Regions from separate parts of the Mangrovibacillus sp. Mu-81 genome, predicted to be linked through region 2. Evidence: riboswitches for the same ligand, from Rfam matches in the RefSeq annotation. Region 2 holds a riboswitch; each other region holds the start of a gene.
The links. A riboswitch is a leader RNA that binds a small molecule or an ion and turns the genes downstream of it on or off. The one in region 2 is predicted to bind S-adenosylmethionine.
Positions count from the first base shown of each region.

Region 1: linked by a shared signal. The riboswitch ahead of V6B33_RS19290 (Na+/H+ antiporter NhaC family protein) and the one ahead of V6B33_RS00445 (homoserine dehydrogenase) in region 2 are both predicted to bind S-adenosylmethionine.
Region 3: linked by a shared signal. The riboswitch ahead of metK (methionine adenosyltransferase) and the one ahead of V6B33_RS00445 (homoserine dehydrogenase) in region 2 are both predicted to bind S-adenosylmethionine.
Region 4: linked by a shared signal. The riboswitch ahead of metE (5-methyltetrahydropteroyltriglutamate--homocysteine S-methyltransferase) and the one ahead of V6B33_RS00445 (homoserine dehydrogenase) in region 2 are both predicted to bind S-adenosylmethionine.

Region 1 is NZ_JBAJHU010000013.1:42,465-49,898, forward strand. Features, by position in the region: gene V6B33_RS19260 (ABC transporter ATP-binding protein) at 1-73, opposite strand, end outside; gene V6B33_RS19265 (response regulator transcription factor) at 232-864, opposite strand; gene V6B33_RS19270 (sensor histidine kinase) at 861-1,964, opposite strand; gene V6B33_RS19275 (DUF2533 family protein) at 2,195-2,458, shown strand; gene V6B33_RS19280 (DUF2187 family protein) at 2,683-2,955, opposite strand; gene V6B33_RS19285 (MFS transporter) at 3,923-5,095, opposite strand; SAM riboswitch class I at 5,377-5,482, shown strand; gene V6B33_RS19290 (Na+/H+ antiporter NhaC family protein) at 5,705-7,021, shown strand; gene V6B33_RS19295 ((S)-benzoin forming benzil reductase) at 7,084-7,434, opposite strand, start outside.
Region 2 is NZ_JBAJHU010000001.1:81,971-89,404, reverse strand. Features, by position in the region: gene V6B33_RS00450 (aspartate kinase) at 1-591, opposite strand, end outside; gene V6B33_RS00445 (homoserine dehydrogenase) at 637-1,890, opposite strand; SAM riboswitch class I at 2,042-2,152, opposite strand; gene V6B33_RS00440 (response regulator transcription factor) at 2,408-3,091, opposite strand; gene V6B33_RS00435 (sensor histidine kinase) at 3,069-4,166, opposite strand; gene V6B33_RS00430 (ABC transporter ATP-binding protein) at 4,227-4,901, opposite strand; gene V6B33_RS00425 (ABC transporter permease) at 4,901-5,968, opposite strand; gene V6B33_RS00420 (DUF5957 family protein) at 5,970-6,173, opposite strand; gene V6B33_RS00415 (DUF6220 domain-containing protein) at 6,179-6,586, opposite strand; gene V6B33_RS00410 (hypothetical protein) at 6,817-6,975, shown strand; gene V6B33_RS00405 (GntP family permease) at 7,123-7,434, opposite strand, start outside.
Region 3 is NZ_JBAJHU010000014.1:35,047-42,480, forward strand. Features, by position in the region: gene V6B33_RS19570 (alpha/beta hydrolase) at 1-2, opposite strand, end outside; gene V6B33_RS19575 (gamma carbonic anhydrase) at 87-602, shown strand; gene metK (methionine adenosyltransferase) at 865-2,064, opposite strand; SAM riboswitch class I at 2,295-2,438, opposite strand; gene pckA (phosphoenolpyruvate carboxykinase (ATP)) at 2,797-4,386, shown strand; gene V6B33_RS19590 (lmo0937 family membrane protein) at 4,534-4,683, opposite strand; gene V6B33_RS19595 (GNAT family N-acetyltransferase) at 4,835-5,623, shown strand; gene V6B33_RS19600 (biotin transporter BioY) at 5,681-6,244, opposite strand; gene V6B33_RS19605 (CBO0543 family protein) at 6,299-6,844, opposite strand; gene V6B33_RS19610 (DUF2584 domain-containing protein) at 6,929-7,171, opposite strand; gene V6B33_RS19615 (alpha/beta hydrolase family protein) at 7,184-7,434, opposite strand, start outside.
Region 4 is NZ_JBAJHU010000019.1:33,886-41,319, reverse strand. Features, by position in the region: gene V6B33_RS21315 (twin-arginine translocase TatA/TatE family subunit) at 1-47, shown strand, start outside; gene tatC (twin-arginine translocase subunit TatC) at 66-842, shown strand; gene V6B33_RS21305 (YdiK family protein) at 861-1,067, opposite strand; gene V6B33_RS21300 (CPBP family intramembrane glutamic endopeptidase) at 1,064-1,807, opposite strand; gene groES (co-chaperone GroES) at 2,089-2,376, shown strand; gene groL (chaperonin GroEL) at 2,431-4,062, shown strand; SAM riboswitch class I at 4,398-4,508, shown strand; cobalamin riboswitch at 4,593-4,784, shown strand; gene metE (5-methyltetrahydropteroyltriglutamate--homocysteine S-methyltransferase) at 4,946-7,237, shown strand.

The DNA.
Region 1 (7,434 bases), on a different contig from region 2:
CAAGAAAAATATTCACCCCGTCCACTGCCTTGTTCTTCTTGTAACGCTTCGACAGGCTTACCACTTCGAGCATCCATTCCGCCTCCTCTTCAATCTATATTCCTATTGTATTTCGCATTCATGATATCTCCTACTTACCTCTGTCACATCTTCACCTGAAAATGACGTGACCTCCGTCACATATTTCGGTTGGACAGTCCACAAAAATAACTGACCTAATGAACAGGTCAGTCAGGCGATGTCATTTTTGACAGCATATATGGCCAGCTGGGTCCGGTCGCGGAGCTCTAATTTCTGAAGGATCTGCGTCAGGTGATTTTTTACTGTGCCGATGGATAAATGCAATTCACCGGCTATTTCTTTATTGGTCCTTCCCTTTCCCACCAATTGGGTGATCGACAATTCTCTCTCTGTTAAGGGAGGGATTTGCTGAGGGTCCTTTTGATGAGACAGCAATTTCGGCACTACTTTGGCTGCTACTTCGTCCTGAAGACTCATGCCTCCTTTTAAACAGCTGTGAATCGATTGAATAAGCTTCTCTCCTTGAGAAGTCTTCAGCAGGAATCCGTTCGCTCCTTCCTTCAATGCTTGTAAAGCGTATTCATCATCATTAAAGGTAGTCAGGATCAGAATTTTTACGAGTGGCCACTGTTTTTTAATGATTCTAGTCGCTTCAAGGCCATTCATTTCCGGCATGCGGATATCCATGATAATCACATCAATGGCATGAGACTGCATTTGATTGATCGCCTGAAGCCCATTTTCCGCTTCCGCTGACACGTTTAGCGTTTTGTCTTGTTCAATCATCATTTTAAGTCCCTGCCGCACAATCCCCTGGTCTTCAACTAACAGGATATTCTTCATGCAATAACCCCCTCTTCCACTGGAAACGATCCACTGAGAACGAACTCTTTTTCGGTTTGATTGATTTCGAGCTTACCATAAATTTCCTCCACCCGTTCTTTCATATTGGTTAAACCGAACCCCATTCGAAATGGAAGGCACCCTTCGATGTTGTTGGTGATTTTAAAATGGAGATGGCCGAGTGCTGTCTTTCCCAGTATCACTTTCACTTCCCTGACCGAACTATGCTTCATCGCATTCGTGATCCCTTCCTGTATACTCCGGTAAACTGCGATACTCTGTTTATTCGATAGACGTGTGGAAAGCACACCCTGCTGCGTCGTCAACTCAACCATGATTCCGCTCTCTGATTCCAGTTTCCTTATTAGTTGGATGACAGACTGAATCCCTTCCACTTCTCCTTCTTTCAAAGCTTTAACCGCTTCTCTTGTTTCTTCCAGGCTATCTGCTGCAAGCTCTTTTAAGTCTTTGAAGTGGTGCTCTCCATACTGGATGGATAACATCTCGATTTTCATCAGAAGCGCTGTAAGATTGTGACCGACAGCGTCATGGATATCCCTCGCAATCCTTGTTCTTTCTTCTGCTCTTGAATTCCGTTCTGTGACATAAAGAACCCTTTTCAGCTTTCTGTATTCCCCTAAAAGCTGATCATAAAGGTGCCTTTGTTCCTTCATATCGGCATTTATCTCATTTAATTTCATTGTAATGAAAAAGAACATGGCAAAAACGGACAGAGCTGCGATTGAAAAGGATTCCCCAAAAAGGAATGCTTCGATCCCAAAGAATATGAGCGTACTGCAAAGAAAAAGCCGATACTTCGCGGGCTGAAGAATAATGCATGCTTCAATGTGGAAATAGAATAAGACACTCCAGGCTAAAGCCGGTGTCGAGCCTGCCAGAGTCGACACCAAGAGAAGAATGGCCTGACATATAAAGATAAAAAGAGGGTTTCCAGTAATAGGAGTAATAAAAAAGAGTGCAAAAGAAAGAGAGCAGATCAACAGCTGTATGATAAGCGAGAGTAAATCATCCGAAGAATTGTATATGTATGCGCCCCAAAGTACGCTTAAAAAACTTGTACGAATCAATGCGTATTTCACCCATTTCACTCCATTCCTGCAGCTTACTTTGAAACTACTAAAATAGAACGTTCAAGTCAACATAATAATTGGCATATTTTAGTATTCATTCAGCACTTTTAACATTCAATGTAAACTCCGGGCGGGGTCTACTTGTGAATCAGGATGAATTAATAAAGGAGCATTGCCATTTCATCAATAAAAAAGCATAATAAAGACAGAGAATATTCCGGACGGAGAGGATTGAGGACATGAGTGTACATAAGGCCATTACCAAACATTCCACTAAACAAAATCATCTTGTACAACAATTCATGAGGTTAGACGAAGAAAGAGAACAGGCAATCGACGAAGCAGTGAAACTTTGTCAGGCAGACGAGATTTTTTCAACTGGAAGAATAAACGACGCCACACAGAAGATCAATGCCCTTGCACGTCAGGGAGTTGTGCCGCAGCGGAAATTAGTGACCAAAGAAATGATCGAAGAGTATGTGGGAAGGCTGAATAAAAAATAAGAAATGCGGAGGCGGATCGTTCAGACCCGACAAGCATAAGATGAATGGGCCTGGAAGGCGGTTTTTATGCCTTCTTGGACCATTTAGCTTATGACCTCGAGGTCCTAGCCGCCGGAGCTGGATAATTAGAAATGCGAAGGCGGATCGATCAGCCGATAATCGTTGCAGCTGGACATAGAAAAAGGCTGACACCCCATTTGGTTGGGAGGTCAGCCTTTTAAGTTCTATGCTTTTAATGCACTGTTCCAGCCGTCATACACGAAGACCGGCTGTGTTTCTGCACCCGCCCGTTCCACGATGACATAGTTTTTGTGGGAAACTACTGTCTGATGATCGGGAAGGTCCAGTTTTTTCGCATCATCATTTTCCACGCTGACGATGACTGTATTTTCTCTTAACGAAGTCACCACACCGTTCACGATATGCTTCTTTCGTTTAAATTCAATCTTATCTCCAAGATTTGCATTGTTTTTTGAGTATAGAAAGTTGTTATCCATGTGATCGAACTCCTTTTCGATTAGTTAGCATTTTTATCATTTAAATAATTTATTTTATGGCAGTTTGTTGATTGATTTGTTTTACTTATTTCTTTTTGTACCTCTTTTTGAGAAAATTCAAACCTTTAATGGGAAAATTATTTTGAGAAAATATCTTCCTTTACTACCGCTAATGATTTCCGTGCAAGATTTCGTTTTCCCGCTGCTGGCTGTGTATTAAAATATTGAACAAAAAACTGCCTGAAAATTTCTTAACGGTTTCGGATCTCGAATTTAAAAACTAAATTAGCACACCGATTAGCAGTCCTATTCGCAACTGAATTAGACTGCTTCTTTTTGTTGATATATATAGCGGTTGAAATAAGTAAATCTGCCCTTTGAACCCCTTTTAACAGGGTCATAAGCTTATTTATGTAGCATGAAAATTCACATGCGAATTGTTATCCCACTTGGTGTGCTGCGGATGCTATTTAACTAGCAGGAGGTGGGTGCTGATTTCTAGAGGCAGATAAAAGAGGCAGATTTTTTCATCCTTTATTGTGAGTAACGTCTTTGATTGTTTAAATAAGGGAAGTTTTTTCCGTTATCCATCAGAATAGGGTTAGGTTCGAGGGATATAAGGGCAGTTTTTCCCGTTAAGGCAAAGAAGAACGTTCCATTTTCATGCTTTTGAAGTAATTAGAGGAAATTTTCACCTCTATTTACTCTGTTTTTCGTGCTGTTTCCTCAATAAGAGGAGTTTCTTCCCTTATTTTAGTAGCTTATTTTCTGGATATTCTTGTAGATTTGGAAATCGCCAACCAATGCGAATCTTAGGATGAAAAAATGCTTGGAGCATATTAATATGTCTCCAAGCATTTTCCATTTTAATTCCGGTGCGAATTACTATACGATAAGCACTGGTCATTCATGTTTTGTACTTCAAAACAGAACCACTTTAAAAATTTCTCATTCAGCTTTTACGCAGTTAATAGGCAAGAACTTCTTTCTTCTCTTCTTTCATCAATACAAAGCAAAGGACAATGCCGATTAATGAGAGGAGTGCAAAAAATAAATAGACTGCATAGATGGAGAATGTTTCGAGAATGAACCCGCCGATAAAGGTACTGAACCAGTTTCCCAGACCATTTCCGATTGCCGAATAAATGGTGACCGCTGTAGCTGTGATATGAGCTGGGGTGATTTCCCTTATATAACGCAGTCCTGCCGGAACGAATAGACCGATTGCGAGACCCTGCATGACAGCTGAGCTGTACACAAGCCAAAGACTTGGTTCCGTGAAGTAGAACAGCCAGCGGATCAAGGACGCAGCTCCTGCCAAAGCCGCTACCGTCAATAAACCAAAGCGGTCAATCCAGCTGCCTGCCACTCTCATGAAAGGCACTTCGGATAGTACGGCGATCAAGAATGCAAGACCGATTCCGGCATATGTTCCGCCGGAGTCTTCAACGAATAATCCGAAGTACGTATTATTCGCGAGATTCGGACCGAACACCATGAACGTGACGGCCAAAAAGATCAAAAATTTCTTCAGTGCGAATAGTTCCTTCATCCCAGCTTTCAAATCAAGCTTTGCCGCAGCCCGTTCCTTCGGGAAACGGAAAGCCAGTACGGCTGAAAACACAAGACAGATGAAGAAGGCGTAGAAAATGATGGTCGGTCCTATGAAACCTTCCGATAATCTTCCCATCACATACACGGCAACACCGAACCCCAATGAACCAAACAAACGAATATTTCCATAATTGTAACGGACTTTACTCGTATATTTCAGACTGATACTATCTGAAACCGGGATAATCGCACTCTGAAAAACTGCAACGAGTATTGCAATCAGAAGCAGTCCGTAATAAAGATCGGTTATAAGATACCCGAGGGCAAATATGCCGGCAACCAATGAAGTAAAGGCCAGCACCTGTGTAGGCCGGTTGGTCGCGTCACTTACCATCCCCCAGACCGGCTGAAAGAATATCATCATGATCGGCCCGATCGACATGATTGTCCCGATCTGGTATCCATTCAATCCCACACTTTCACTCAGATATACACTTAACAGCGGATATAAACTCCCCACTCCAAAAAAGGTTAAAAAGTAAAAACCTTGCAGTGTAAAAACTTGATTTCGTATCGTTCTTTCCACTTCCGTATCCCCCAGATGTTTTTTTATCCCTATAATACTAGTCCTATTCAAGGTAATTGTAAATAAAATCATTCCTTTTTCTGGATACATCTTTTCACCTGTTGAACGGCTGATTTGATGGAAAAATCCCATAGTAATCAACTTGCCAGATTCCCATTCAACAATGACGGATGCACTGATTTCGCTGTCCCTTAGAAAAGGAAAACAAATTCCCGTTTGACTTTTTTTCTTAAACGTCTTAAAGTATGTAAGTATAATTTCACAAATGAATAGGATAATTCTTCTTATCCAGAGAGACGGAGGGACTGGCCCTGTGATGTCTCGGCAGCGGACTCAATTCGAGTGCTGTGCCACATCCAGCAAGCAGAGATGCTTGAAAGATAAGGAGAGTGTTTCTCATATTGGAAACCTCTTCTTAATTTGAAGAGGTTTTTTATTTTTATCGTTACTATTTTATCGGCCCGGATAATGAAAGGTCGTTGAAATTGGTACCGATAGGACAGGCTTGCTGGCCGCCGTCAACATTCGTCGCCTGAAGTAGTATTGCCGGTAAATGTCCATCCCATAAAAATTCATCACGAAAGCCAATTGTCAAAAGGAGTTGTTCGAATGTTTGAAGAAAAAGGTAAACTGTCGGCATTATTGCCATTACTCATATTTGTTTCACTCTTTCTGGGTGCGGGAATCCTTTCAGGAGATTTTTACGCTTTCCCAGTATTAGTTTCCATTATTATCGCTGCTGTTGCGGCGCTTCTCATGAATCGAAAGGAATCTCTGAATGCTAAAGTGGAACGCTTTGCTAAAGGTGCAGGACACCCTGATATTATGATCATGGTCTTCATCTTCCTTTTAGCCGGTGCGTTCTCGGGAGTAGCAGAAAAAATGGGCGCCGTTGATTCAACGGTGAACCTTGCCCTATCTGTACTTCCAGAAAATCTACTGATTGTTGGATTATTTTTAATTGCAGCGTTCGTTTCACTATCCATGGGTACTTCAATGGGTACGATCGCGGCACTTGCCCCAATCGGTGTCGGGATCAGTTCAGGTACTGACATCGCCATGCCTATTGCGATGGCTACTGTCATCGGAGGAGCGATGTTCGGTGACAATCTATCGTTCATTTCTGATACAACGATAGCAGCCGTGCGTACACAGAAAACGGAGATGAAAGATAAATTCAAGGTGAATTTCTTTATTGTTCTTCCTGCAGCGATTCTTACGATGGTGATCTTATTCTTTATAACCGCAGGAAATCATTCAACTGTAGACGCACAGACCTATAATTGGGTGAAAATCCTTCCTTACCTGGGAGTCATCATCGGTGCATTGGCAGGTTTGAATGTGTTCGTGGTTTTATTTGGAGGAATTGTCTTTTCCGGAATCATCGGATTTATTGATGGAAGCTTTACACCTGCCAGTTATTTCGGAAGCATTGCCGATGGAATGACCGGCATGGCGGAAATCGTCATTCTGACTGTGCTGATCGGCGGCGTGGTTGAACTTATCCGCTATAACGGGGGCATCCAGGCGCTGCTTTATCTTGCCACCCGCAGGATCAGATCACCGCAGGGAGCACAATTGGCAACAGCAGGACTTGTCAGTTCAACGAATCTTTGCACGGCGAACAATACGATTTCTATTATCATTGCAGGTCCGCTGGCAAAAGAGATCGGTGACAATTATGGAGTAGACGCCCGTAAGTCTGCTAGTATTCTGGATATATTCTCTTGCTCCGTTCAAGGCCTGATCCCTTATGGAGCACAGGCATTATTGGTTGCAGAAACGGCAGGAATATCACCAGTAAGCGTTATTCCATATGCTTTCTATCCAATCCTGACAGCAGTATGCGGTCTGGTGGCGATCCGATTCGCACTGCCGAAGTTCACACGATCCAAAGCAGCCGAACCGAGCACAGTACGCTCGTAAAAAGAAGAGACAAATCTCATTTAATTGAGATTTGTCTCTTTCTTTGTATTGTCAATACAGAATTACAATAAATCATTCACATGATAAAGCTTGCCTGATTCGATTTCTGTTTCGGTTACAAGCTTCACCAGGACCTCTGCGACTGTATCCGTGTCTCTCAGCATGCCCTGCTCTTTGTATCTCTTAAAGTTTTCTACATCTGCAAATGATTCTTCCGAAGAGGAACGGATTGTACCCTGCATATCGGTATCCATTACCCCTGGACTGAAAGCAATGGCTTTATGCCGGCTCCCGTTCTTTGAAAGCTCCAGGCTCACGGTTTCTGTCAGCATATTGATTCCCGCTTTCGTGGAACAGTACGTACTCCAGCCGTAAACAGGTCTGCTCCCTGCCCCTGAGCTGACGTTGACCAT
Region 2 (7,434 bases):
CTCATCATAGGAGAGGCTGTCAATTTTTGCTGCCCGGGGCACGATTCGCGGATCCGAAGTATACACTCCATCTACATCCGTATAAACATCACACCTATCCGCTTTTAAAGCGGCGGCAAGAGCAGCTGCAGTCGTATCCGAACCGCCCCTGCCTAATGTAGTTATTTCTCCTTTATCCGTGATTCCTTGAAAACCGGCGGCCACGACGATTCGTCCTTTTGATAACTCCGATTTTATCCGATCGGTATCGATCGAGGTAATCTTGGCATTCCCAAATACTCCGTCCGTTTGGATTCCCGCCTGTCTGCCTGTCAGGGATACGGCTTCCAGCCCCGTATGCTGCAGGGCCATGGTCAAAAGGGAGATCGTCACCTGCTCGCCGGTACTTAAGAGCATATCCATTTCTCTCTTGCTTTGCTTTGCAGAGAGTTCCCCTGCCAATCTTACGAGTGTATCCGTCGTTTTATTCATTGCTGATACTACTGCGACAACATCATGGCCTTTTTCTCTTTCCTTCATGACATGAAAGACCATACGTTTGATTCGATCTGTTGAACCAACAGAGGTTCCACCAAACTTTTGAACAATCATACTCAATGATACCCCTACTTTCTATCAGACCATATTTATTAAAGATTACTTCTGGGAAATTGCAGCTCCAGTCTTCGCTTCATTTTCCAAAGGAATTTCATCCAGAATAGACACAGCTTGAATATGATCATGCGTCCGAAGAAGCGATTCCAGTGTATGTTTCCTGCCTTCAACAAATACGTACAAGTAATCGCCAAGCTGAATATGATCCTTTAAAGTGAACGATGAAATCCAGTTTTGATAATCATCCTCTTCACGGATTCTCAGAACCCATTGGCGGCTGCTCTCAACCTGAACCTCCCCGGTCCTCGCTATGCTTTCGGCAGAGGCCGTGTACTTCCTCTCTATCAACGACAGAAAATCTTCTACCATGGCGCTGCCTGTAGGCAATTTTCCAGCTCCTGGACCAAGCAGGGTAATCCTCCCTACAAGACTACCCTTTAGAGATATGGCATTTTCTACATCCTCCACACCGTAAAAAGGATGGGTGTCATGAACCAGGATGGGCTCTACTTCACCTTTGATACGGTCAATTGAATCCCTCAAGAGAGAACCTGCATGCTTGAACCGCAATCGAAAAGATTCCGCTGCCTGGATCCACTCTGCAGTCAGGTGGGATATCCCCTTACGTCGAATATTCTTCCAATCGGGCTGTCTGCCAAAGGCTGTTTGACTTAAAATCAGCAATTTATAGAACGCATCATGACCTTCGATATCATTTGTCGGATCGGCTTCAGCGTAGCCCTTCTCCTGAGCAATCTTTAAGGCTGTATCAAAGGCAAGGCCTCTATTTCTCATTTGAGATAAGATGAAGTTGGACGTCCCATTTAAAATCCCTTGAATTTGTCTGATTTCATTCACCTTCAGAAGCTGCCTGATACTGCCGATCACCGGTATTCCCCCGGCTGTCGTCGCTTCAAATCCAACCGATACCCCGTTCCTTTCCGCTTTTTCCAATAGCCCGGGACCATATTTGGCAAACATCGCTTTATTGGCCGTGACGATATGAACTCCCTTCTCAATGGCTTCGGTTAAATACGTAAAGCTCGGCTCCTCCCCCACGATCGCTTCAAAGATGACGTGCAGGTCCGGGATATCCAGAATGTCTTGGAAATCCGTTGTGACGTTGATGGATGGATCAATGTCCCTCTCTTTTGCGGGATCTTTTATAAGAATCGCCCTTACCTTCACCTCTTTACCCAGTACTTCCTTCAATCTGTCCTGATGAGTATCGATTGCTTCACAGACTCCTTGCCCTACCGTTCCGAAACCCAGAATTGCCACATTAATCGTTGACATGATTCAGCCTCCTATTATCGAATTTTCACTTTATACTTAAGAATTGATTCATTCCATGAAGATCCACTTGAGGGAAGTGAGAGCGGAAAAGAAGAGGGTATACAGAAAAGCCCTCTTCTATTAAGAAGAGGGCTAAATAATCATGCTCCTCCCCTTATCTTCCAGATCCGTATGGAATCTGTAGGAATTGGCACCTTTACAGTCTGATCCTGCAGGTTGCCGGGCTTCATCGGGCCTATCCCTCCGCCGCTCTTGATAAGAGTTATAATGTTTGGTTTTGGTATTACTTGCTATTTGAGTATGAATTGGATTATAAAGAGGATTCATTGCCTCGTCAATACTATTTTTAGTATTTTTAAAAAATTCTTTCTAATGACACAGATAATATCATTACCTATCGGTTTACTATGATATTTAAACGTATGCGGTGGAACCAGTAACCAGTAACTTGAAAAACAATCCACAGCCTAAAGCTACCCAAGATAACTTTCTGCCATTATTTAATTCCCCGATGCAATTAGGATCTAAACCGATACCCCACACCCCAAATTGTTTCAATAAACACAGGCGACGAAGGTTCCTCCTCAATCTTCTCCCGGATCTTCCTGATATGCACCGTAACCGTCGTCAAATCCCCTAAAGAGTCATACCCCCAAATCCGTTCAAACAGATGTTCTTTGCTGAAGACTCTGTTTGGGTTAGTGGCCAGAAAATACAGAAGGTCGAATTCTTTGGCGGTCACGATTTTTTCTTCTGAGTCGACGAATACTCTGCGGGAGTCCGGATCGATGACGAGGTTCCGGATTTCGATCACTTTTTTCATGTCACGGTTGATCAAGCGTTCGTATCTGGCAATATGAGCTTTTACCCGTGCGACGAGTTCACTGGGGGTGAAGGGTTTGACGATGTAGTCATCGGCTCCGCGGTCGAAGCCCCTGATTTTGTCGATGTCTTCTTTTCTTGCAGTGACCATTAAGATCGGGATGTCGAGAAATTCCCTGAGCTCCTTGCATAGCTGGAATCCGTCCGTATCCGGCAGCATCAGATCAAGCAGAATGAGGCTATATGTGTTGATCCTAGCAAGGGCAAGCCCCTCTCCGCCTGTCGATGCCAGGTCACAAGCAAAGCCGCTCACATCGAGATAGTCCCTTTCGAGTTCCGCGATATCCTTCTCATCTTCAATGATCAGTATGTTTTGCATGATCCTTCACCTTTTTCAATGTAAAATAAATGCTTGTTCCTATACCCGGCTTACTTTCTGCCCAAATGCTCCCGCCGTGCCCTTCTATGATTTTTTTGGCAATGGACAGGCCAAGCCCGCTTCCTCCTGTGGCGGAGTTTCTCGAGATGTCCGTCCTGTAGAAGCTGTCAAAGATACGGGGCAGTTCCGTTTCCGGTATCCCGCTCCCATTATCCTGAATCTCCACCTTGACATCATACTCAAGCTCCGTGAGGATGACCTGAATTTCTTTCTGTTCTTTATTCATATACTTTAAACTGTTTTGCGTGATATTCTTGACGACCCGGTCCAGCTTTTCCCTGTCAGCTTCAACGAGATAAGAACCTGACCTTTCATAGGATAGCAGCGCTTCACCGTGTTCCTTTTCAAGAGTAAAGGAAAGTTCGTCGATGAAATCATCAAAATACGCATCAAGGTGGACCTTTTCAAATTGAAACGGCAATTGGTCCATATCCAGCTTCGAATATAGGAACAGTTCATCGATGAGTCCGTCCATATCATGGGCATTCTTCTTGATCTTGGCCATGTATCGGTTCAGCTTGTCTGGAGTGCCGGCGATGCCATCTTCGATCCCGCTCACATACCCTTTGATCGAGGTTAACGGTGTTTTCAAGTCATGGGAAATGCTCGCGATAAGCTCCTGACGATTCAGCTCGTATTGCCTTTGAACCGTCTCTGCTTCCTTCAGCTTCAGGCGCATCTCTTCAAATGTATTCGATAATTGCCCCAATTCATCCTTCTTGTCAGACGCCACACTAACATCAAGATCCCCTTCACTGATCTTTCGTGCTGCGAACGACAACTTCTTGATCGGTTCTATGATGCTCTTTGACATAAAATAGGTCAGCAACCCGTTCGTCAAGACTAAAATGACCACCAGCGCACCGAAGCGGAGAGTCAGGAAAGTTTGCAGATTCTTCCCATTCAATACATAAAAGAACACATATCCAACCACGATTTCCACGATTAGAAGACTGACAAGGGGAATGACAATCATTCCGATATTCGATAAGAGCAGCCTCTTCTTTATCGACATGCCATCACCTGCTTTCCATACAATGTGAACCTGGGCTGCCGTTACTGACAGCCCCTTCTGTTACTTCTCCATTATTCGTCCATCTTCTATATATAATACCCGGTCACAGAGATGGAGGACCCGTTCATCATGGGTGACCATCAGTGCAGCCTTGTTTCTTGATTTGACCTCTTTCGCAATCATCTCGACCACCTTTTTCCCCCGCGCTGAATCGAGGCTCGCCGTCGGCTCATCGGCCAGGATCATATCCGGATCATTCATAAAGGCTCTGGCAATCGCCACTCTCTGTTTTTCCCCGCCTGAAAGTTTGTCTGGATAATTCTTCAGACGGTGGCTCAAGCCCAGGTGCTCAAGCAGCTCGATCGCCCGAGTATCAGTCTTTCTTTTTCTCCCGATATCATGCACGAGGAGCAGCTGTTCTTTTACCGTCAAATAAGGGATCAGGTTTGCTGCTTGAAAAATGAACCCGATCCTGTTCAACCGGACAGAGGTCAGCTGTGTTGAGCTGTAACCCGAAATGTCTTCTTCATCAATCATTACCTTTCCTGTGCTCGGAGTCAACAGCGCGCCGATAATCGACAGCAATGTGCTCTTCCCGGACCCGGACGGCCCGACAATCGCCGCAAACTCCCCACGCTTCACCGTATATGAAATGTTCTTTAGAACCTGTACCGTCGTATCACCGTCTCCAAATGTTTTCGAAAGATTCTCAAGCTTCAATATCGCTTTTGTCATTATTCAACCCTCCCGATCGCTTCAAGTGCATCTGTTTTTGCCACTTGGCGCACGGATAATAAAGCACCAAGCAGATTCAATAGAAGAAACAGTCCTGCCGTCCCCGCTAACAGCACCGGCGTCAGCCTGAATGGCATATCTTCCGGGATGACCTGCGTCATACCATATACAAACCCGCCGCTGACCACCAAGCCAATCGCTGTCAACAGGCTGACCTGGATCATGATGCTTTTCACAATATAGCCTGTCGTCGCCCCGATCGCCTTCAGCACCCCCAGCTGATTCTGCTTGTGAATCGTGATGACATAGAAGAACACACTCGACACAAAGGCAGAAATAATAAACAGGAAAACCACAATCATCTTCAACGAGCCCTGTGTTTCTGTGTAACCCGGAATCCCCTCAACCGCTTCATCGATCGTCAGGGTATCGAAACCATCAAGCTCTTCATACGATCCCGAATAAAGAATCGCATTATACGTTGTATCCTGCCCGCGGGACTCATGAACTCCAGTTCCAAGGTCGGTGTACACTACCGGGATATTGGAATACATCTGATCTTTGGAGAAACCTGCAATGATCAGTTCTTTCCCGGTGTTCTGATCTACAACGACATCATTCATTTTAAACCCGTCCCTTTGCATGCTTTCATCCGCAATCACTTCATCCTCTTCCAGTTCACTTATATTCTTCCCTTCTGCCACTTCCATCTCCGGATACGAATCTGTATCGACAGAGAAATACGTGACATCCACTTCTTCCTTGCCAGTTTTTTTGATAGAAGACATCATGGTTACCGACAATGGTGAAAACTCCCCATCCAGCTTCCTATCAATCCTTTTCACTTGTTGATCACTCAGACTGGAACCGACGATGGCATCTTCCGCTTCTTTATTCACCACAACATGTTCTGCCTGCAAATTCTTGATCGCCGCACTGTCCCCGAATCCCAATCCATTCGCCAACCCGCTTATAAAAAATACTAGAAACAATACTGCAGTCATGATGAGGGCAATCAACGTATACCTGACTTTTGAATGCCTCAATTCTTTAAATGCTAGAAACACCTCATTCACCCCTTTTCTTTACACTTTTTTGATCCATCACCGGAACCAGCACCGCACAGACCACCGCCGTAAAATAAGGCAGAAATTTAATCCCTAACGGCTGATTGAACACTCCCATGCTCACGATCCCAATCACACTTGATAACGCGATCCCCACTGCAAAACCACCTAATAACCCTAATAGAACGGCTGCAAATACTCTCATTTCCATCACTCCTCAATATCTTTTTTCGTCATTAAATTCCATGCATTTCTAACCAGTACAACTGCCTGACCAGCAATCACGATGGCGATTACCGGGTGTAATGCCCCGGCCCAGGGAAGCGTCCTTGTAATGTTTGCGGTTAGATACATCAGAAAAATCGCCATCATCACCGCCAGAACCTCGATCATGTACCTGCGCGGCATTCTGCCGATCAGTGCAAAAATGAACATCAATAGCGGCACCAAAAATCCAAAATAGTGAACAAACTCAACATGTTTCCCCCAATTCACCGGATTCACAAACACCGCTGCCCCCGCCATAAACACTTGCACCAGCACAGCCGCAGCGAAAAACATCGAAAACAGCAGAAAACCACCCCTGCCTATCCGGACTCCAATTCCATTTCCCTTCATCAGTCACCCTCCCTTTCATTCGAACTCTACACACATCTTACAAAGCACTTCTAAACAATTTCTTAGGAGAATATTAAATAATTCTTAAATGTGGCGGGGCATAGAAAAACGACAGTTCAATAGGAGAACTGCCGCTTAGCAGGAAGAGTGGATATACGAATTCAACGGATATCCCGAGTGCATATTGACCATAATAAGAGCCTGCAACCAAGAATGGAAGGAGAGCGATTATGCCACAAAACCAACAACCCAAACAGAAATTGGATTCAGCCATGAAGCAAAGCTTTGCTGGAACGGATGCTCAAGAAGTGAAAAAACAAATCCAGAAAGATGTGAGTGAAGGTCAGGGTGCAATGACTTCCCGAGAGGCAGGAGCGATGAGGGACTAGGGTTTTCTCTTGTTACAAGGGGAAGAGGCTTTTATACCCGGACGAGTACGAGAATTATCCAAGCAGCTCCATAAATAATAAATCAAAAATGAATTAGAAGACTGCAAAAAAGGTCCATCCCTCTGAAGGATGGACCTTTCCCATTTTCTACAATCCCGGAAGTATCCCCGAGAACAAACTCAAGATCAATACAGTCGTGATCGCTGTCAGCCCGGCGATGAATCCGCCGAGCGTCCATGCTTTAAGCGTCTGCGGGACGGTCAGTTTACCGAACCTGTTCACGACCCAGAAGCCTGAGTCGTTCGGAAGGGATAGACCGATTCCGCCGGCACAGATGGCAAGACCGAGCAGGATCGGTGAGACACCAAGGTCTGCTGCCATCGGTCCCATGATACTGGACGTCGTCACTAGGGCAACGGTTGCGGATCCGAGTGATGCACGCAGGATCTGCGAGAAGAT
Region 3 (7,434 bases), on a different contig from region 2:
ATGGCAAATCCTCCTTAAATGTTTCTCAAATTGTTCGTATCTGCTACCATTATTATAGTAAATATTATTGAAAGGGGTAGTGAAAAATGCTCTATCCATATAAAGATAATAAACCAACGATAGCTGAATCTGCTTTTATCGCCGATTATGTAACAATTTCCGGGGACGTCGAAATCGGGGAAGAATCCAGCATCTGGTTCAATTCCGTCATCAGAGGGGATGTGGCAGCAACCAGAATCGGACGAAGAGTAAATGTTCAGGACAACTCCATTCTTCACCAGAGTCCCAATAATCCGCTGATCCTCGAAGACGAAGTAACAGTCGGCCACGGAGTCATTCTACATAGTTGTAAAATCAGAAAAAAGGCCTTGATCGGGATGGGATCGATCATCCTCGATAATGCCGAAATCGGCGAAGGTGCCTTCATCGGTGCCGGCAGCCTGGTTCCTCAAGGAAAGGTCATCCCGCCAAATACTCTTGCCTTTGGACGTCCGGCAAAAGTGGTGCGTGAATTGAACGATCATGACATCAGTGAAATGAAGCGGATTTCCAGGGAATACGCCGAGAAAGGTCAATATTATAAAAGCATCAAACCCTTTTAAGTCTTATACTTGTGATACCCAAACCACCTGCTGATTACTCGTGTTAAATTACGGGATGACTCCGTTAATTAGAAAAGCGGAAGGGCTTTGCTCAGAGGCGTGTGGCATAAGACGGACCGGCCAGGAAGGCGCGGACGGTTTGGCTTATGACATGTGCCTCTAAGCCCTGGAGCTGGACAATTCTCGAGTTAAATTTACTCTTTCTTATCAATTCAAAAAAACCAACACCCATTTCAAGTGTTGGTTTTTCTCATACCTGTTATTACTTTAGAGCCTCAGCCTTCAATACATCAGCTTTGTTTGTACGCTCCCATGGAAGATCAAGATCGTTGCGGCCAAAGTGTCCGTAAGCAGCTGTCTGCTTGTAAATCGGACGGCGAAGGTCGAGCATTCTGATGATTCCTGCAGGGCGCAAGTCAAAGTTGCTGCTTACGACATCAACCAATACATCTTCAGAAACTTTGCCTGTTCCGAATGTATCCACTGAGATCGATACCGGTTGTGCTACACCGATCGCATATGCCAATTGAACTTCACATTTTTCAGCGAGTCCGGCTGCTACGATATTTTTCGCTACATAACGAGCAGCATAAGCTGCTGAACGGTCAACTTTCGTTGCATCCTTACCAGAGAAAGCACCGCCGCCGTGGCGTGCATAACCGCCGTACGTGTCAACAATGATTTTACGGCCAGTAAGTCCTGCATCCCCTTGAGGTCCGCCAATAACGAAACGGCCAGTCGGGTTGATGAAGTACTTTGTTTTTTCATCAATCAGTTCTTTTGGAACAACCGGCTCGATGACATATTCTTTCAGGTTACGCTGGATTTGCTCCAGTGAAACTTCCGGATGGTGTTGAGTTGAGATAACGATTGTATCGATGCGGACTGGCTTATCGTTCTCATCATATTCAACCGTTACCTGCGTTTTACCGTCCGGACGAAGGTAAGGAAGAACTTCTTCTTTACGTACTTCGGTCAGCTGGCGTGAAAGTTTGTGTGCCAGTGAAATCGGAAGAGGCATAAGCTCTTTCGTTTCATTGCAGGCAAATCCGAACATCAGGCCCTGATCACCGGCGCCGATTGCGTCGATTTCAGCATCAGACATTTGTCCTTCGCGTGCTTCAAGCGCTTGATCTACACCTAGTGCGATATCAGCAGACTGCTCATCGATCGATGTAAGTACGGCACATGTTTCTGCATCGAAACCATATTTCGCACGGGTATATCCGATTCCGCGGATTGTTTCCCGAACGATTTTTGGGATATCGACATACGTATTTGTAGTGATTTCACCTGCAACAAGTACAAGACCTGTCGTGACAGATGTTTCACATGCTACACGGGCATTCGGATCATTCGTGAGAATAGCATCAAGAATGGAATCGGAAATTTGATCACAAATTTTATCTGGATGTCCTTCCGTTACGGACTCAGATGTAAACAGACGACGTTTCGTTGACATTAAGGTTCCTCCTTAAGCATATTTGCCGGTCTTCACCGACAAAACATTCAAACAGATACGGTACTCATTTCCCTAAGTAGTATGAAGTAAACATGGTTTTTTTATAAGGAAAACGCCATGATATAAAAACATGACATTTAATCACTTGTGCTCCACTATAAAACAGAAAAAACCCTTCCTCTCGAAAAGCATAAAGAGGAAAGGTTTCACATCATAGCCGCGCCTTTTCTCTCTTATCGTTCAAGGTTATCCACCTTGCCTCAGTTTAGCACCTTCGCTTCATGGGACCTTCCCCATTCGGAAAGATCAAGAATCTATTTAGCAGGTTGCTGGGTTTCATAGGGTCTGCTCCCTCCACCAGCTCAGGATAAGAGTATCCGTTCAAGGTACAATAATAACGTTAACAATACAGGGTGTCAAACACTTTTTTATAAGAAAAGATTAACAGCAGGCATCCCTATAATCTCTTAATCCATTGAACCAGATCATGAGTGACATTTATATAAGAAGAAAGGAAGAAACGTGGGTAAATGTATGAAGAAATTTTCATGGATAAGCATAAACTGCTTAGATAGGATGAAATCCGTTATATTTTTTAAGAAAATTGTTACAAATTTAAGTCACATAATAAAAAACATCTAAATAGTATAGACTAATAAATTGATTGTGTTATACTATTTTTGAAAAGAAACAATAAAGGGGTATTTAAATTTATATAAAGGAAGGGTTCTAATGAATTCAGTGAGCATGTCTAATGAGTTAACAGAATTACTTAACGGTCAAAACATCAAAAATCAACTATCTGTTTCACAATTAGTGGAAAAAGTTCTTCATAGAAATGAAGGCGCTTTAACTTCTTCAGGTGCGGTCAGAGCTGAAACCGGTAAATATACAGGGCGCTCTCCTAAAGATAAGTTCATTGTCGAGGAGCCTTCAACCAAAGATAAAATCGATTGGGGATCTGTAAATCAGCCGATCTCCGCTGAATCATTCGATAAATTATATCATAAAGTTCTTGAATACTTAAAAGAAAAAGAAGAAGTATTCGTATTTAACGGATTTGCCGGTGCAGATCCAAAACATAGACTTCCAATCCAGGTCATCAATGAATTTGCATGGCATAATCTCTTTGCCCATCAACTGTTCATCCGACCGGCTGCGGAAGAGCTAAATTCACATAAATCTGAGTTCACAATCGTTTCAGCACCTAACTTTAAGGCAGACCCAGCTGTAGACGGCACCAACTCTGAAACTTTCATCATCGTTTCATTCGAGAAGCGGGTCGTACTGATTGGCGGGACTGAATATGCAGGAGAAATGAAGAAATCCATTTTCTCTGTCATGAATTACATGCTTCCTGAATCCGACATCCTTTCCATGCACTGTTCTGCAAACGTAGGGCGTGAAGGTGATGTAGCGTTATTCTTCGGCCTTTCCGGTACCGGGAAAACGACTTTATCAGCCGACCCCAACCGCCGTCTGATCGGGGATGACGAACACGGCTGGTCCCCGAACGGCGTATTCAATATCGAAGGCGGATGCTACGCGAAATGCATTGGTCTGACACGTGAGAAAGAACCTCAAATCTATGACGCCATCCGCTTCGGATCCGTGTTGGAAAACGTAGTGCTCGATGAAGACTCGCGCATTCCTGATTATGAGGATAACACATTGACTGAAAATACACGTGCTGCCTACCCGCTGCAGGCAATGGATAACATAGTGGAGCCAAGCATCGCAGGACACCCAAATACAATCGTATTCCTGACTGCGGATGCATTCGGGGTATTGCCTCCGATCAGCAAGCTGACGAAAGAGCAGGCAATGTATCACTTCCTTAGCGGCTATACATCCAAACTGGCAGGAACCGAGCGCGGCATCACTTCGCCGCAGGCAACTTTCTCAACATGCTTCGGTTCTCCGTTTCTTCCGCTTGCTGCGACCCGTTACGCAGAAATGCTCGGAAAGAAAATCGATGAGCACAATGCTGAAGTGTATCTCGTCAACACCGGCTGGACTGGTGGAGAATATGGTGCAGGCAGCCGCATGAAGCTCTCCTACACACGCGCGATGGTGCAGGCAGCACTTGAAGGCGAACTGACAAACGTTGAAACCGAAACAGACGAAATCTTCGGCCTGAACATTCCAGTCCATGTACCGGGAGTACCTGATGAAGTCCTCCTTCCGATCAGAACATGGTCAAATGAAAAAGCGTACAAAGTAAAGGCAGCCGAACTTGCACGCCAATTCAACAACAACTTCAAGAAGTTCACAAACGTACCAGCTGAAATCGAAGCCAAAGGCGGACCGGCAGTAAAATAACGATGATCAACCGCAACTGATCAGTCAAACACTTTCCAAGTGTCTGGCTGGTCGGTTTTTTTGTTTGGAATAGGAGATAAATTCAATTTTCCTGCTTTCCGGCCTGTTTCTAAATAAAAAAGAGGATTTCTCCTCTTTTCCCTCAGGTTATAAGCCTTTCTTCCTGCCCGTTATCAGATTCCATAAAAACACGACCAGGGCAACGACCAATAATATATGGATGATGGCTCCGCCAATCTTAAAGATCAACCCTAACAGCCACAGGACTACCAGTATTCCAATGATGGTCCACAACATGTTTACCGCCTCCTTCATCATGTATTGATGCTAACTTTCCCTATATTTCATTTTTTAAAACAAACTTAAAACTTTAATTCACATAACACTTTACTAAATATTAGAAATTTTGGTAATATATCAATTAAAACTTATAAAAGGGGACAGGAAAATGATTAGGGTGTTAACACAGGTAGATGACGAACAATGCCAGAAGTTAATCCAGGAACAGCCTGCTGAAAATTTGTTCATCATCGGTGATATCGAAGCATTTGGATACGAGCAGGAATTCCAAACCATCTGGGGGGATTTTGACGAAAAGGGAAATCTAAGGGGAATTCTTTTGAAATATAGGGAAAACTTCATTCCTTACTCATCGGGAGAATTTGATGCAGAAGGATTTGCGGATATCATGAATGAATACGAAGACTTTAAGATCTTGTCCGGTTTAAAGGAGCTCACTTCGAAGATTGAACCTTTTTTAACAAGGGAGTTCCATTCGAGAAGGCAGATGTATTATGCAAAACTGGATAACACCGATTCACTGTCAAATGAGGATCTGACACAGATTAAAAAGACAACAATTGAGGACCTTCCCAAACTGGTGGATCTACTCAACAACATCCCAGAGTTCAGCGGAGGAAATTTTTCAGTCGAGAATAAAAGGCACGGTATGGAAAAAGGGGTATCGCGCAGTTATTTCATTAAAGACGGGGGTATATTGGTTTCCTCTGCTTCCACCACTGCCGAAAATACAAAGTCAGCCATGATCGTCGGTGTTTGCACTCACCCCGGACATAAGAAAAAAGGCTATGCTACCGGGTGCATGACCAAACTGTGCCGTGATGTCCTTGAGGAAGGAAAAGAGCTTTGTTTATTTTATGACAACCCCGAAGCTGGGAAGATTTATAAGAATATCGGATTTGAGGACATTGGGTATTGGATGATGTATAAATTTTAACGAAGGATCACATGAGAAACGGGCAGGATTTCCTCAGAGGAGATCCTGCCCGTTTTCTCATGCGGCAGCTTTCGTACTGCCCTGTATTAATCTTGCCTGTACCAGGCGGTTTCGGACGGTGATGCCGATCCAGCTTGCCAGGAATGCTTTAATGAGACCGACCACAATGAAAGGATACACTCCCGCTGCCATTGCCTGTGCCCAGCTCAGTTCCGCAACAAACTTCAATTGGATCGTACCGATGATCAGAATGACGACCATGCCGACTGTGTTCGCAATCATCGCCATTGTGAGATTGAATTTGGTTTTTTCAAGGATGGCCCCTGTGATGAAGGCAGCTGCGATGAACCCGAAGATATAGCCGCCAGTGGGACCGGCCAGGACCTGCATCCCTCCACTGAATCCTGCAAATACCGGGACGCCTACAGCTCCGAGAGCCGCATATCCGACCATCGAAAATGCCCCGTATCTGCTTCCGAGTATCGTAGCCGTCAGCCCTACCGCCAATGTCTGCCCGCTGATCGGAACAAGCGGAAGAGGGATCTCAATCTGCGCGAAAATCCCCGTAATGGCAGCAAAGATGCTGCATTGTATGATCATCCTTAATTTTTCCCCGTTCATTCTTCGTTCTCCCCTTTTGTGTAAACTACTATAAGATTAAAGTTAACACACTTTTCAACGTTCGGGAAGTACATTAAATACTTTTTCAACAAACCAGCGGATCACATAGGATAGGGGCAAATAAATCACGAACGACCACCATGACTGCCAATGATAGGCTTTATAGTAATCCAGCCACCTGAAGAATGGCTCGCTGATGAAGGAAGCTCCTGCAGCTAAAACCACATTAGCGATAAAGAACGCCTTCCCTTTTGGAAAGTAATAATAGATGAGCATATAGGTGACAGGAACCAGTGCATAATCAAACAAATAGGCTTTTGGATATATGGGGAATAGTTCAGACGGATACCCCCAGAATCCCAATTCAAACCCCAAACCGTCCAGATTCGCTGCAGCTATGATCCAAACCATTCCCAGAAACAATATTTTCGGCAGCTGTTGCCGATCCACCACCTTTAAGATGAATACCCAGAGGATGATCATTAAAATAATGATGACCCACCACTTCAGGGTTAGAAAATTATATTCCAGCCAATAATCGATATTTAATTCAGCCGCTTTCATTAATTCTCTATGAACGTTGTCATATTTTTCAATCATCACTGTACCTCAGTTTTTTTACTAGTATGAGGTTTTTGCCATGGGATTATTATCTCAACAAAAAAGAACCTGAAAATCAGGCTCTCAATTGATGGAATTCAGCGAAATCAGCTTATAGAAAATCGTCGTCTCTTCTTCATGCCATTGTACTTTCTCGATAAGCGCAAAACCCCTTGAGTGGCTCCCTTTCGTTGTCCGAACTTCAATCGGGGTGTGCATCGGGTATAAGCGGTATCCTTGTTTTTGCAATTGAAACAGATTGTCTTTCATCCTGACTTCTTTCCCCTTCGTGATAAGCATGGTATTAAGCTCAAGACCCATCCCCATAGTCATTCCCCTTTACTCCTGGTTTTTCATCCAGCTGCAGAGCATACTGACGATCTCACGGTTCATCAAAGGGGGAAAATAATGCGTGAATTCCGTGAAATAATAGGAGTCCACTTTTTTCCCTGCCTCTTTCAGCCGTTTTTCTAATCTATATGCATGATCGATTGAAACGTTGTGATCTTTTTCACCGTGAATAATCAGTACAGGTGCTGCAATCTCCTCCACTTGGGATAGCGGGGTCCTCCACTCATAGCGTTCGGGGT
Region 4 (7,434 bases), on a different contig from region 2:
CAAAAGGCTTAGCAGATGATGACGATAAATCAAAAGATGCCAAGTAATAGAGTAGGATGAACGCCATGAGTCAAAGTCAGAAAGACATGACATTGTATGAGCATATAGGAGAATTACAAAAACGACTCATGATTGCAGTCGTTTTCTTCTTGTTGGCGGTCATAGCGGGTTTTTTTCTCGCCGGTCCGCTGATCACGTATTTACAGCATGCCGATGAGGCGAAGAACATGACCATGAATGCCTTCAGGGTGACAGACCCCCTGAAGATTTACATGGAGATGATTATCTTCGTCGCTGTAATCATTACTTCGCCGGTCATCCTCTATCAGGTATGGTCGTTTGTATCACCTGGTCTTTATGAAAGAGAGAGGAAGGTTACACTCAGTTACATACCTGTGTCCGTTCTTCTATTTCTTGGAGGCTTGTCCTTCTCATACTTCATTCTGTTTCCATATGTAGTGAAGTTCATGATGGGACTGTCGGAGAATCTTGAAATCCAGCAGGTCATCGGTATCAATGAGTACTTCCATTTCTTATTTCAAATAACGATCCCGTTCGGTTTTTTATTCCAGCTTCCCGTGGCGATGCTGTTCCTGACGCGTCTGGGGATCGTCACACCAATGGTGATGGCACAAGCAAGGAAAGTCTCTTACTTTGTCCTCTTCATCATTGCCGCTTTCATCACTCCTCCGGATATCATATCCCATTTGATGGTGACAGTGCCTCTATTCATCCTGTATGAAATCAGTATCTGGATTTCAAAGATTGGATATAAAAAGGTACTTGAAGCGGAACAGAAGCTTGAGATGGAACAATACGAAGAAGATAAAAATAAGGATTGATCCCAATGGGACCAATCCTTATTTTTTGTTCTTGAGCTGTTTTCTGATTTTGAAGTGAATCATGACCATTCTGAGCCCCGAACCGAAGTCAAGGGTGGCCAGAAAGACAAGTATATAGGTGAAAAATCCCCAACCATCATCTCTTACATTCTGAATTGCAAAGTATGTGAAAAGTATTCCCAGCAGGAGATAGATCACACCCGAGAATAACGGTGATCTTCTCATAAAAATAATCCTCCAATAAATCCTTGAATTTTTTCAGCTTCATTCATGATCTTTTGAATATCGTCCTTATAGATAGATTGGATTAGAACGACAGATGTATTCATCGCAACATGAGCAAAAATTGGCACGAGTATTCTCTTCGTTCTTACATATAAGAAAGCGAAGGTAAAGCCCATCGCAGAATACAGAATGACATGCTCCGGCTCAAAGTGGGCAAGCGCGAATATAATGGAACTTACCAGCGCCGCAAAGAAGAAATTCATCTTCTCATAAAGGACGCCGAAGATGATCTTACGGAACACGATCTCTTCTAAAATCGGACCGATCACGGCTGCCACAAGCATTGTCACTGGCACCTTTTCGATGATCCCGATGATCATCTGGGTATTCTCGGATCCCATTTCAATCCCGATGGCATATTCAATTTGGATGGCAATGGACTGAGCGAAGAAGGCGATGAAAATCCCTGCAACGGCCCAACCGATCGAACTTCCTGAATTGAGAGGGGCACTGCGCTCAAGCCGCGTACTTGTTTCACTTTTTCGAAGGATGGCCCATACAACAATCAGTGCCAGGGAAAAGCTGATAATCAGCCAATAACCGGGAACAAGCTGCTTGACCTGTTCTGCAGGCTGACCCATCACATCCGTCCCGATTTTATAAAGAAGCGGGACCCCGACAATACTTGAAAGCTGCATGACAATATATGCAATCAATATATATCCAAAATGTTTTTTCAACGTTTCGTCTCCTTTAATCGTCATCTTGTTCAATTCTACTAATAATCGCTCAACTCTTCAAATAGTAGCCTTTGGTGCGGGAAGGGTAGAAATCCGGAATACAAAGACAAAACCGGACATAGGATAGAGAGGTGTGAAAAAAGGGGGAAAATGACGAAAAAATTTTAAGCAGGACACTTGCAAAATGAAAACGAATTAATTAATATAATAATTGTGTTAGCACTCACGACAAACGAGTGCTAATAAAAAATACTTACATATTTTCAAGGAGGTTGTTTCACTTGTTAAAACCACTAGGTGATCGCGTCGTTATCGAGCTAGTTGAGTCAGAAGAAAAAACAGCAAGCGGTATTGTGCTGCCGGATTCCGCAAAGGAAAAGCCGCAGGAAGGTAAGATTGTTGCTGTAGGTACAGGTCGCGTTCTTGACAGCGGTGAGCGCGTAGCTCTTGAAGTGTCTGTCGGCGATCGAATCATCTTCTCTAAATATGCAGGTACAGAAGTGAAATACCAAGGCACAGAATATCTGATCCTTCGTGACAGCGACATTCTGGCTGTTGTAGGCGAATAATCAACCAATCAAATATAAAACATTACTTTAAACAATAAGAGGAGGACTTTGAATATGGCTAAGGATATTAAATTTAGCGAAGAAGCACGCCGTTCCATGCTTCGTGGGGTAGATCAATTAGCAAACGCAGTTAAAGTAACTCTTGGACCAAAAGGACGTAACGTGGTACTCGAGAAGAAATACGGTTCACCACTTATCACAAATGATGGTGTGACGATTGCTAAAGAAATCGAACTTGAAGATGCATTCGAAAACATGGGTGCAAAGCTTGTAGCTGAAGTAGCAAGCAAAACAAACGAAATTGCCGGTGACGGTACAACAACTGCAACGGTCCTTGCACAGGCGATGATCCGTGAAGGTCTTAAAAACGTAACAGCCGGGGCTAATCCTGTAGGCGTACGTAAAGGAATCGAAAAAGCGGTTCAAACTGCAGTGGAAGAATTAAAAGCTATCTCCAAGCCGATCGAAGGCAAAGATTCAATCGCGCAGGTTGCTGCAATTTCAGCTGCTGACGAAGAAGTCGGTCAATTGATCGCAGAAGCAATGGAGCGCGTTGGAAACGACGGCGTCATCACAATCGAAGAGTCCAAAGGATTCACGACTGAGCTTGACGTAGTGGAAGGTATGCAATTCGACCGTGGATATGCTTCTCCATACATGGTAACTGACTCTGACAAGATGGAAGCGGTTCTTGAGAATCCATACATCTTGATCACGGACAAAAAAATCGGCAACATCCAGGAAGTACTTCCTGTTCTTGAGCAAGTGGTACAACAAGGCAAGCCGTTATTGATCGTTGCTGAAGATGTTGAAGGTGAAGCACTTGCTACATTAGTAGTGAACAAACTTCGCGGCACATTCAATGCAGTGGCTGTCAAAGCTCCTGGATTCGGTGACCGCCGTAAAGCAATGCTTGAAGACCTTGCCATCCTAACTGGCGGTGAAGTGATCACGGAAGATTTAGGTTTAGACCTTAAATCTGCAAACGTCACTCAACTGGGCCGTGCAGCGAAAGTTGTCGTAACAAAAGAAAACACAACAGTAGTAGAAGGCTCTGGAGATCCACAAAAGATTGCAGGACGCGTGAATCAAATCCGTGTTCAACACGAAGAGTCTACTTCTGAATTCGATAAAGAAAAATTACAAGAGCGCCTTGCCAAGCTTGCAGGCGGTGTAGCAGTCGTGAAAGTCGGTGCTGCAACTGAAACTGAGCTTAAAGAGCGTAAACTTCGCATCGAAGACGCCTTGAACTCTACTCGCGCAGCGGTGGAAGAAGGGATCGTTTCCGGTGGTGGTACTGCCCTTGTGAACGTATACAACAAAGTCGCTTCAATCGAAGCAGACGCAGACGTAGCAACTGGTATCAACATCGTGCTTCGCGCACTTGAAGAGCCAATCCGTCAAATCGCTCACAACGCTGGACTAGAAGGTTCTATCATCGTAGAGCGCCTGAAGAAAGAACAAGTGGGTGTAGGATTCAACGCAGCAACTGGCGAGTGGGTTAACATGATTGAAAAAGGTATCGTTGACCCAACTAAAGTAACTCGTTCCGCACTTCAAAACGCAGCATCCGTTGCAGCAATGTTCTTAACTACTGAAGCAGTAGTTGCAGACATTCCTGAAGAAAACGCTGGCGGCGGCATGCCTGACATGGGCGGTATGGGTGGAATGGGCGGCATGATGTAATAACGCCCAAAACCTTACTGTGAAAAGGTTCGAGGCTTTGTTAAAAATGACATACTGCTTGTCATTTGAAGAAACAAACCCCTATATATGTTATTTACCTCCCAAAAGTTCTCTGAGCTTCTGGGAGGTTTTTACTTTATTTAGAGGACTTTTTATTCGTAAACATCTTTAAGCTCCTCTAAAATAACTATTTTCAAAAAATACTACTTTATCGGCAGCGTGTCATCCAAGTGAATATTTGGTTATGGAACTTTGTACTGCATTAATAATCTTTGACAACCCCTGTACAAAATGCTACCATTGCATTTAAATTCAAAACATTAAAAATTTTAATACTCTTATGAAGAGAGGCGGAGGGACTGGCCCTATGAAGCCCGGCAACCATTTAACAACTGTGTTAAAAAGGTGCTAATTCCAGCAAGGCATATTGCTTTGGCAAATGAGAGGGATGAAAAAGGATTCGCCAGCCTCTCTATGTTCTACTAGAGAGGCTGTTTATGTTTATAAAATAAAAATTGTTTTGCTAAAACTTCATATCAAAAGCTTCAGGTGCTGTGTGGATCATCTACGCGGCTTAAAAGGGAAGACCGGTGAAAAGCCGGCACGGTCCCGCCACTGTATTGGGGAGCAACTTATCGAGTAGCCACTGTTTTATAGGGAATGGGAAGGGATAAGAAGCAATGAACCTAAGTCAGGAAACCTGCCTGTTGTATGCGCTAGTACTCTACGGGGATATAGGGGAGGTGAGAAATACGTGCTCAGTAAACCAGAAGGTTCGAACTCTAGTTAATTATACGTATCAATCTCTCTTTTCTTTTTTTGAAAAGGGAGATTTTTTAGGTTCGAAACTAAGATTTGTATGGAAAAGGAGAGGTAACCCATTATGGAAAAAGTGATAAGCTCGAATGTAGGATACCCAAGAATTGGGGAAAAACGTGAATGGAAACAAGCCCTGGAACAGTTTTGGGCAGGAAAGTTAGAAAAAGAGGCATTCTTAAAGCAAATAGAAGAGATTCGCCTGCAGCATCTTAAAAAGCAGAAGGAGCACGGAATTGATTTAATTCCTGTCGGGGACTTTAGCTTGTATGATCATGTCCTGGATACGGCTGTTATGTTCGGTTTAGTACCGAAACGTTTTAACTACAGCGGCGGGAAGGTGTCGCTTGAAACCTATTTTGATATCGCTCGAGGAACGAAAGAGGCGGTGGCTGCTGAAATGACAAAGTGGTTTAACACAAACTACCACTATATCGTTCCAGAGCTCAATGAAACAGTACCTGCTCTTGTGGAAAATCGTCCGCTTCAATTTTTTCAAGAGGCGAAGCAAAAACTTGGTATTCATGGTAAACCAATTATTTTAGGTCCGATTACATTCGTAAAGTTATCAAAAGGATATGATAAAAGTGACTTTAAAGCAGTTGTCGAGCAATTTGTCCCGCTTTATGCGGAAATTTTACGTGAACTAGAGACAGAGGGAGTGGAATGGGTTCAAATAGATGAACCAATCTTAGCAACTACTATTCCAAGAGATGAGCTTTCTTTAGTTAACGAAGTCTATCAGGCATTACATGATGCAGCACCAAACGTTAAGGTGATAGTGCAAACTTATTTTGATAGTATTGAGCATTACAAAGAGGTCGTATCACTTCCTGTTCAGGGAATTGGTCTTGATTTTGTCCATGATAACGGTCAGAATCTTGCAGCATTGAAAAAGTATGGTTTTCCCAAGAATAAGGGACTTGCAGCTGGAGTTATTGACGGACGAAACATTTGGCGTGCCGATCTCGAAGGAACAATGTCACTTCTAAGCGAAATTGAAGAGGTTGTTTCAAAAACAAGACTAATTGTTCAGCCATCATCAAGCCTATTGCATGTTCCTGTGACAGTAAAAAATGAAGAATTGCTCGATGAGATTCTAAGAAATGCACTGGCATTTGCCGATGAAAAATTAGAAGAAATTAGTACACTTACAAATGGCATGAACAATGGAAAACGAGTGATACAAAAAGAAATCGATGAAACCACAAAAGCAATTCATGAAATAAACCAATCATCGATTCGAAATAATACGCAAGTTCGAGAAGCCATTCGCAGCTTACAGAAGGATCAAGCAGAGCGGAAGGCGCCATATACAGTACGAAGAGGGCTTCAAGAAAAGGCTTTCCAATTACCATTATTGCCTACGACAACTATTGGCAGCTTCCCACAAACGAAAGAAGTAAGAAAACAGCGGTTAAAATGGCGGAAGGGCGAATTAACTGACAATGAATATGAAGTCTATATTAAGGCAGAAATAAAAAAGTGGATCGATATTCAAGAAGATCTTGGTTTGGATGTGTTCGTACATGGGGAATTTGAACGGACAGATATGGTTGAATACTTTGGAGAAAAATTAGCCGGCTTTCGATTTACAAAATACGGCTGGGTTCAGTCATATGGTTCCAGATGTGTGAAGCCTCCGCTAATTTATGGTGATGTTGCTTTTAAGAAACCAATGACAGTTGCAGAAACTGTATATGCCCAATCATTAACAAACAAACCGGTAAAAGGAATGTTGACAGGTCCGACTACGATTTTAAATTGGTCATTTGTCCGTAATGATATTTCACGCTACGAGGTGGCAAGACAAATTGCACTTTCGCTTCGAAAAGAGGTGGAAGCACTAGAGGAAAATGGAATCCGCATGATTCAAGTGGATGAGCCGGCCATTCGGGAAGGGCTGCCGTTAAAACGTGAAAAATGGGCAGGCTATCTGGATGCGGCGGTTTATACATTTAAATTGGCAACATCCTCTGTTCAAAATGAGACCCAAATCCATACCCATATGTGTTATTCAGACTTTAAGAATATTATTCATGCAATTAAAGCACTCGATGCGGATGTTATTTCTATTGAAACATCAAGAAGCCACGGGGAGTTAATTCATGCCTTTGAAGATAATACGTATGATAAGGGAATCGGTCTTGGTGTATACGATATTCACAGTCCGCGGGTACCATTACTAGAAGAGTTGACCAGAAATATTCATCGTGCGCTTCAAGTACTTGATCCAAAGCTATTCTGGATTAATCCCGATTGTGGCTTAAAAACCAGGGGTATGGAGGAAACTGTTGCAGCACTTCAGGTGATGGTGAAAGCGGCAGAACAAACGAGAGAAGAGCTGCTCGTGAAATAAGGAACAAAGTAAGTCTGATAAAGATGAATGTAAAAAAAGCACCTGACTCCTGACACGTTACTGCATTAACGTAATCGGGAAGAAGGTGCTTTTTCCTTACTATAAAAGGTGATATAATTCAGGAGCCTCTACTGTTTTAATAAATATTTTCACCATGAATAGGCAAGTCCTGTGCTAATGATAGACCCCGTTCTCCT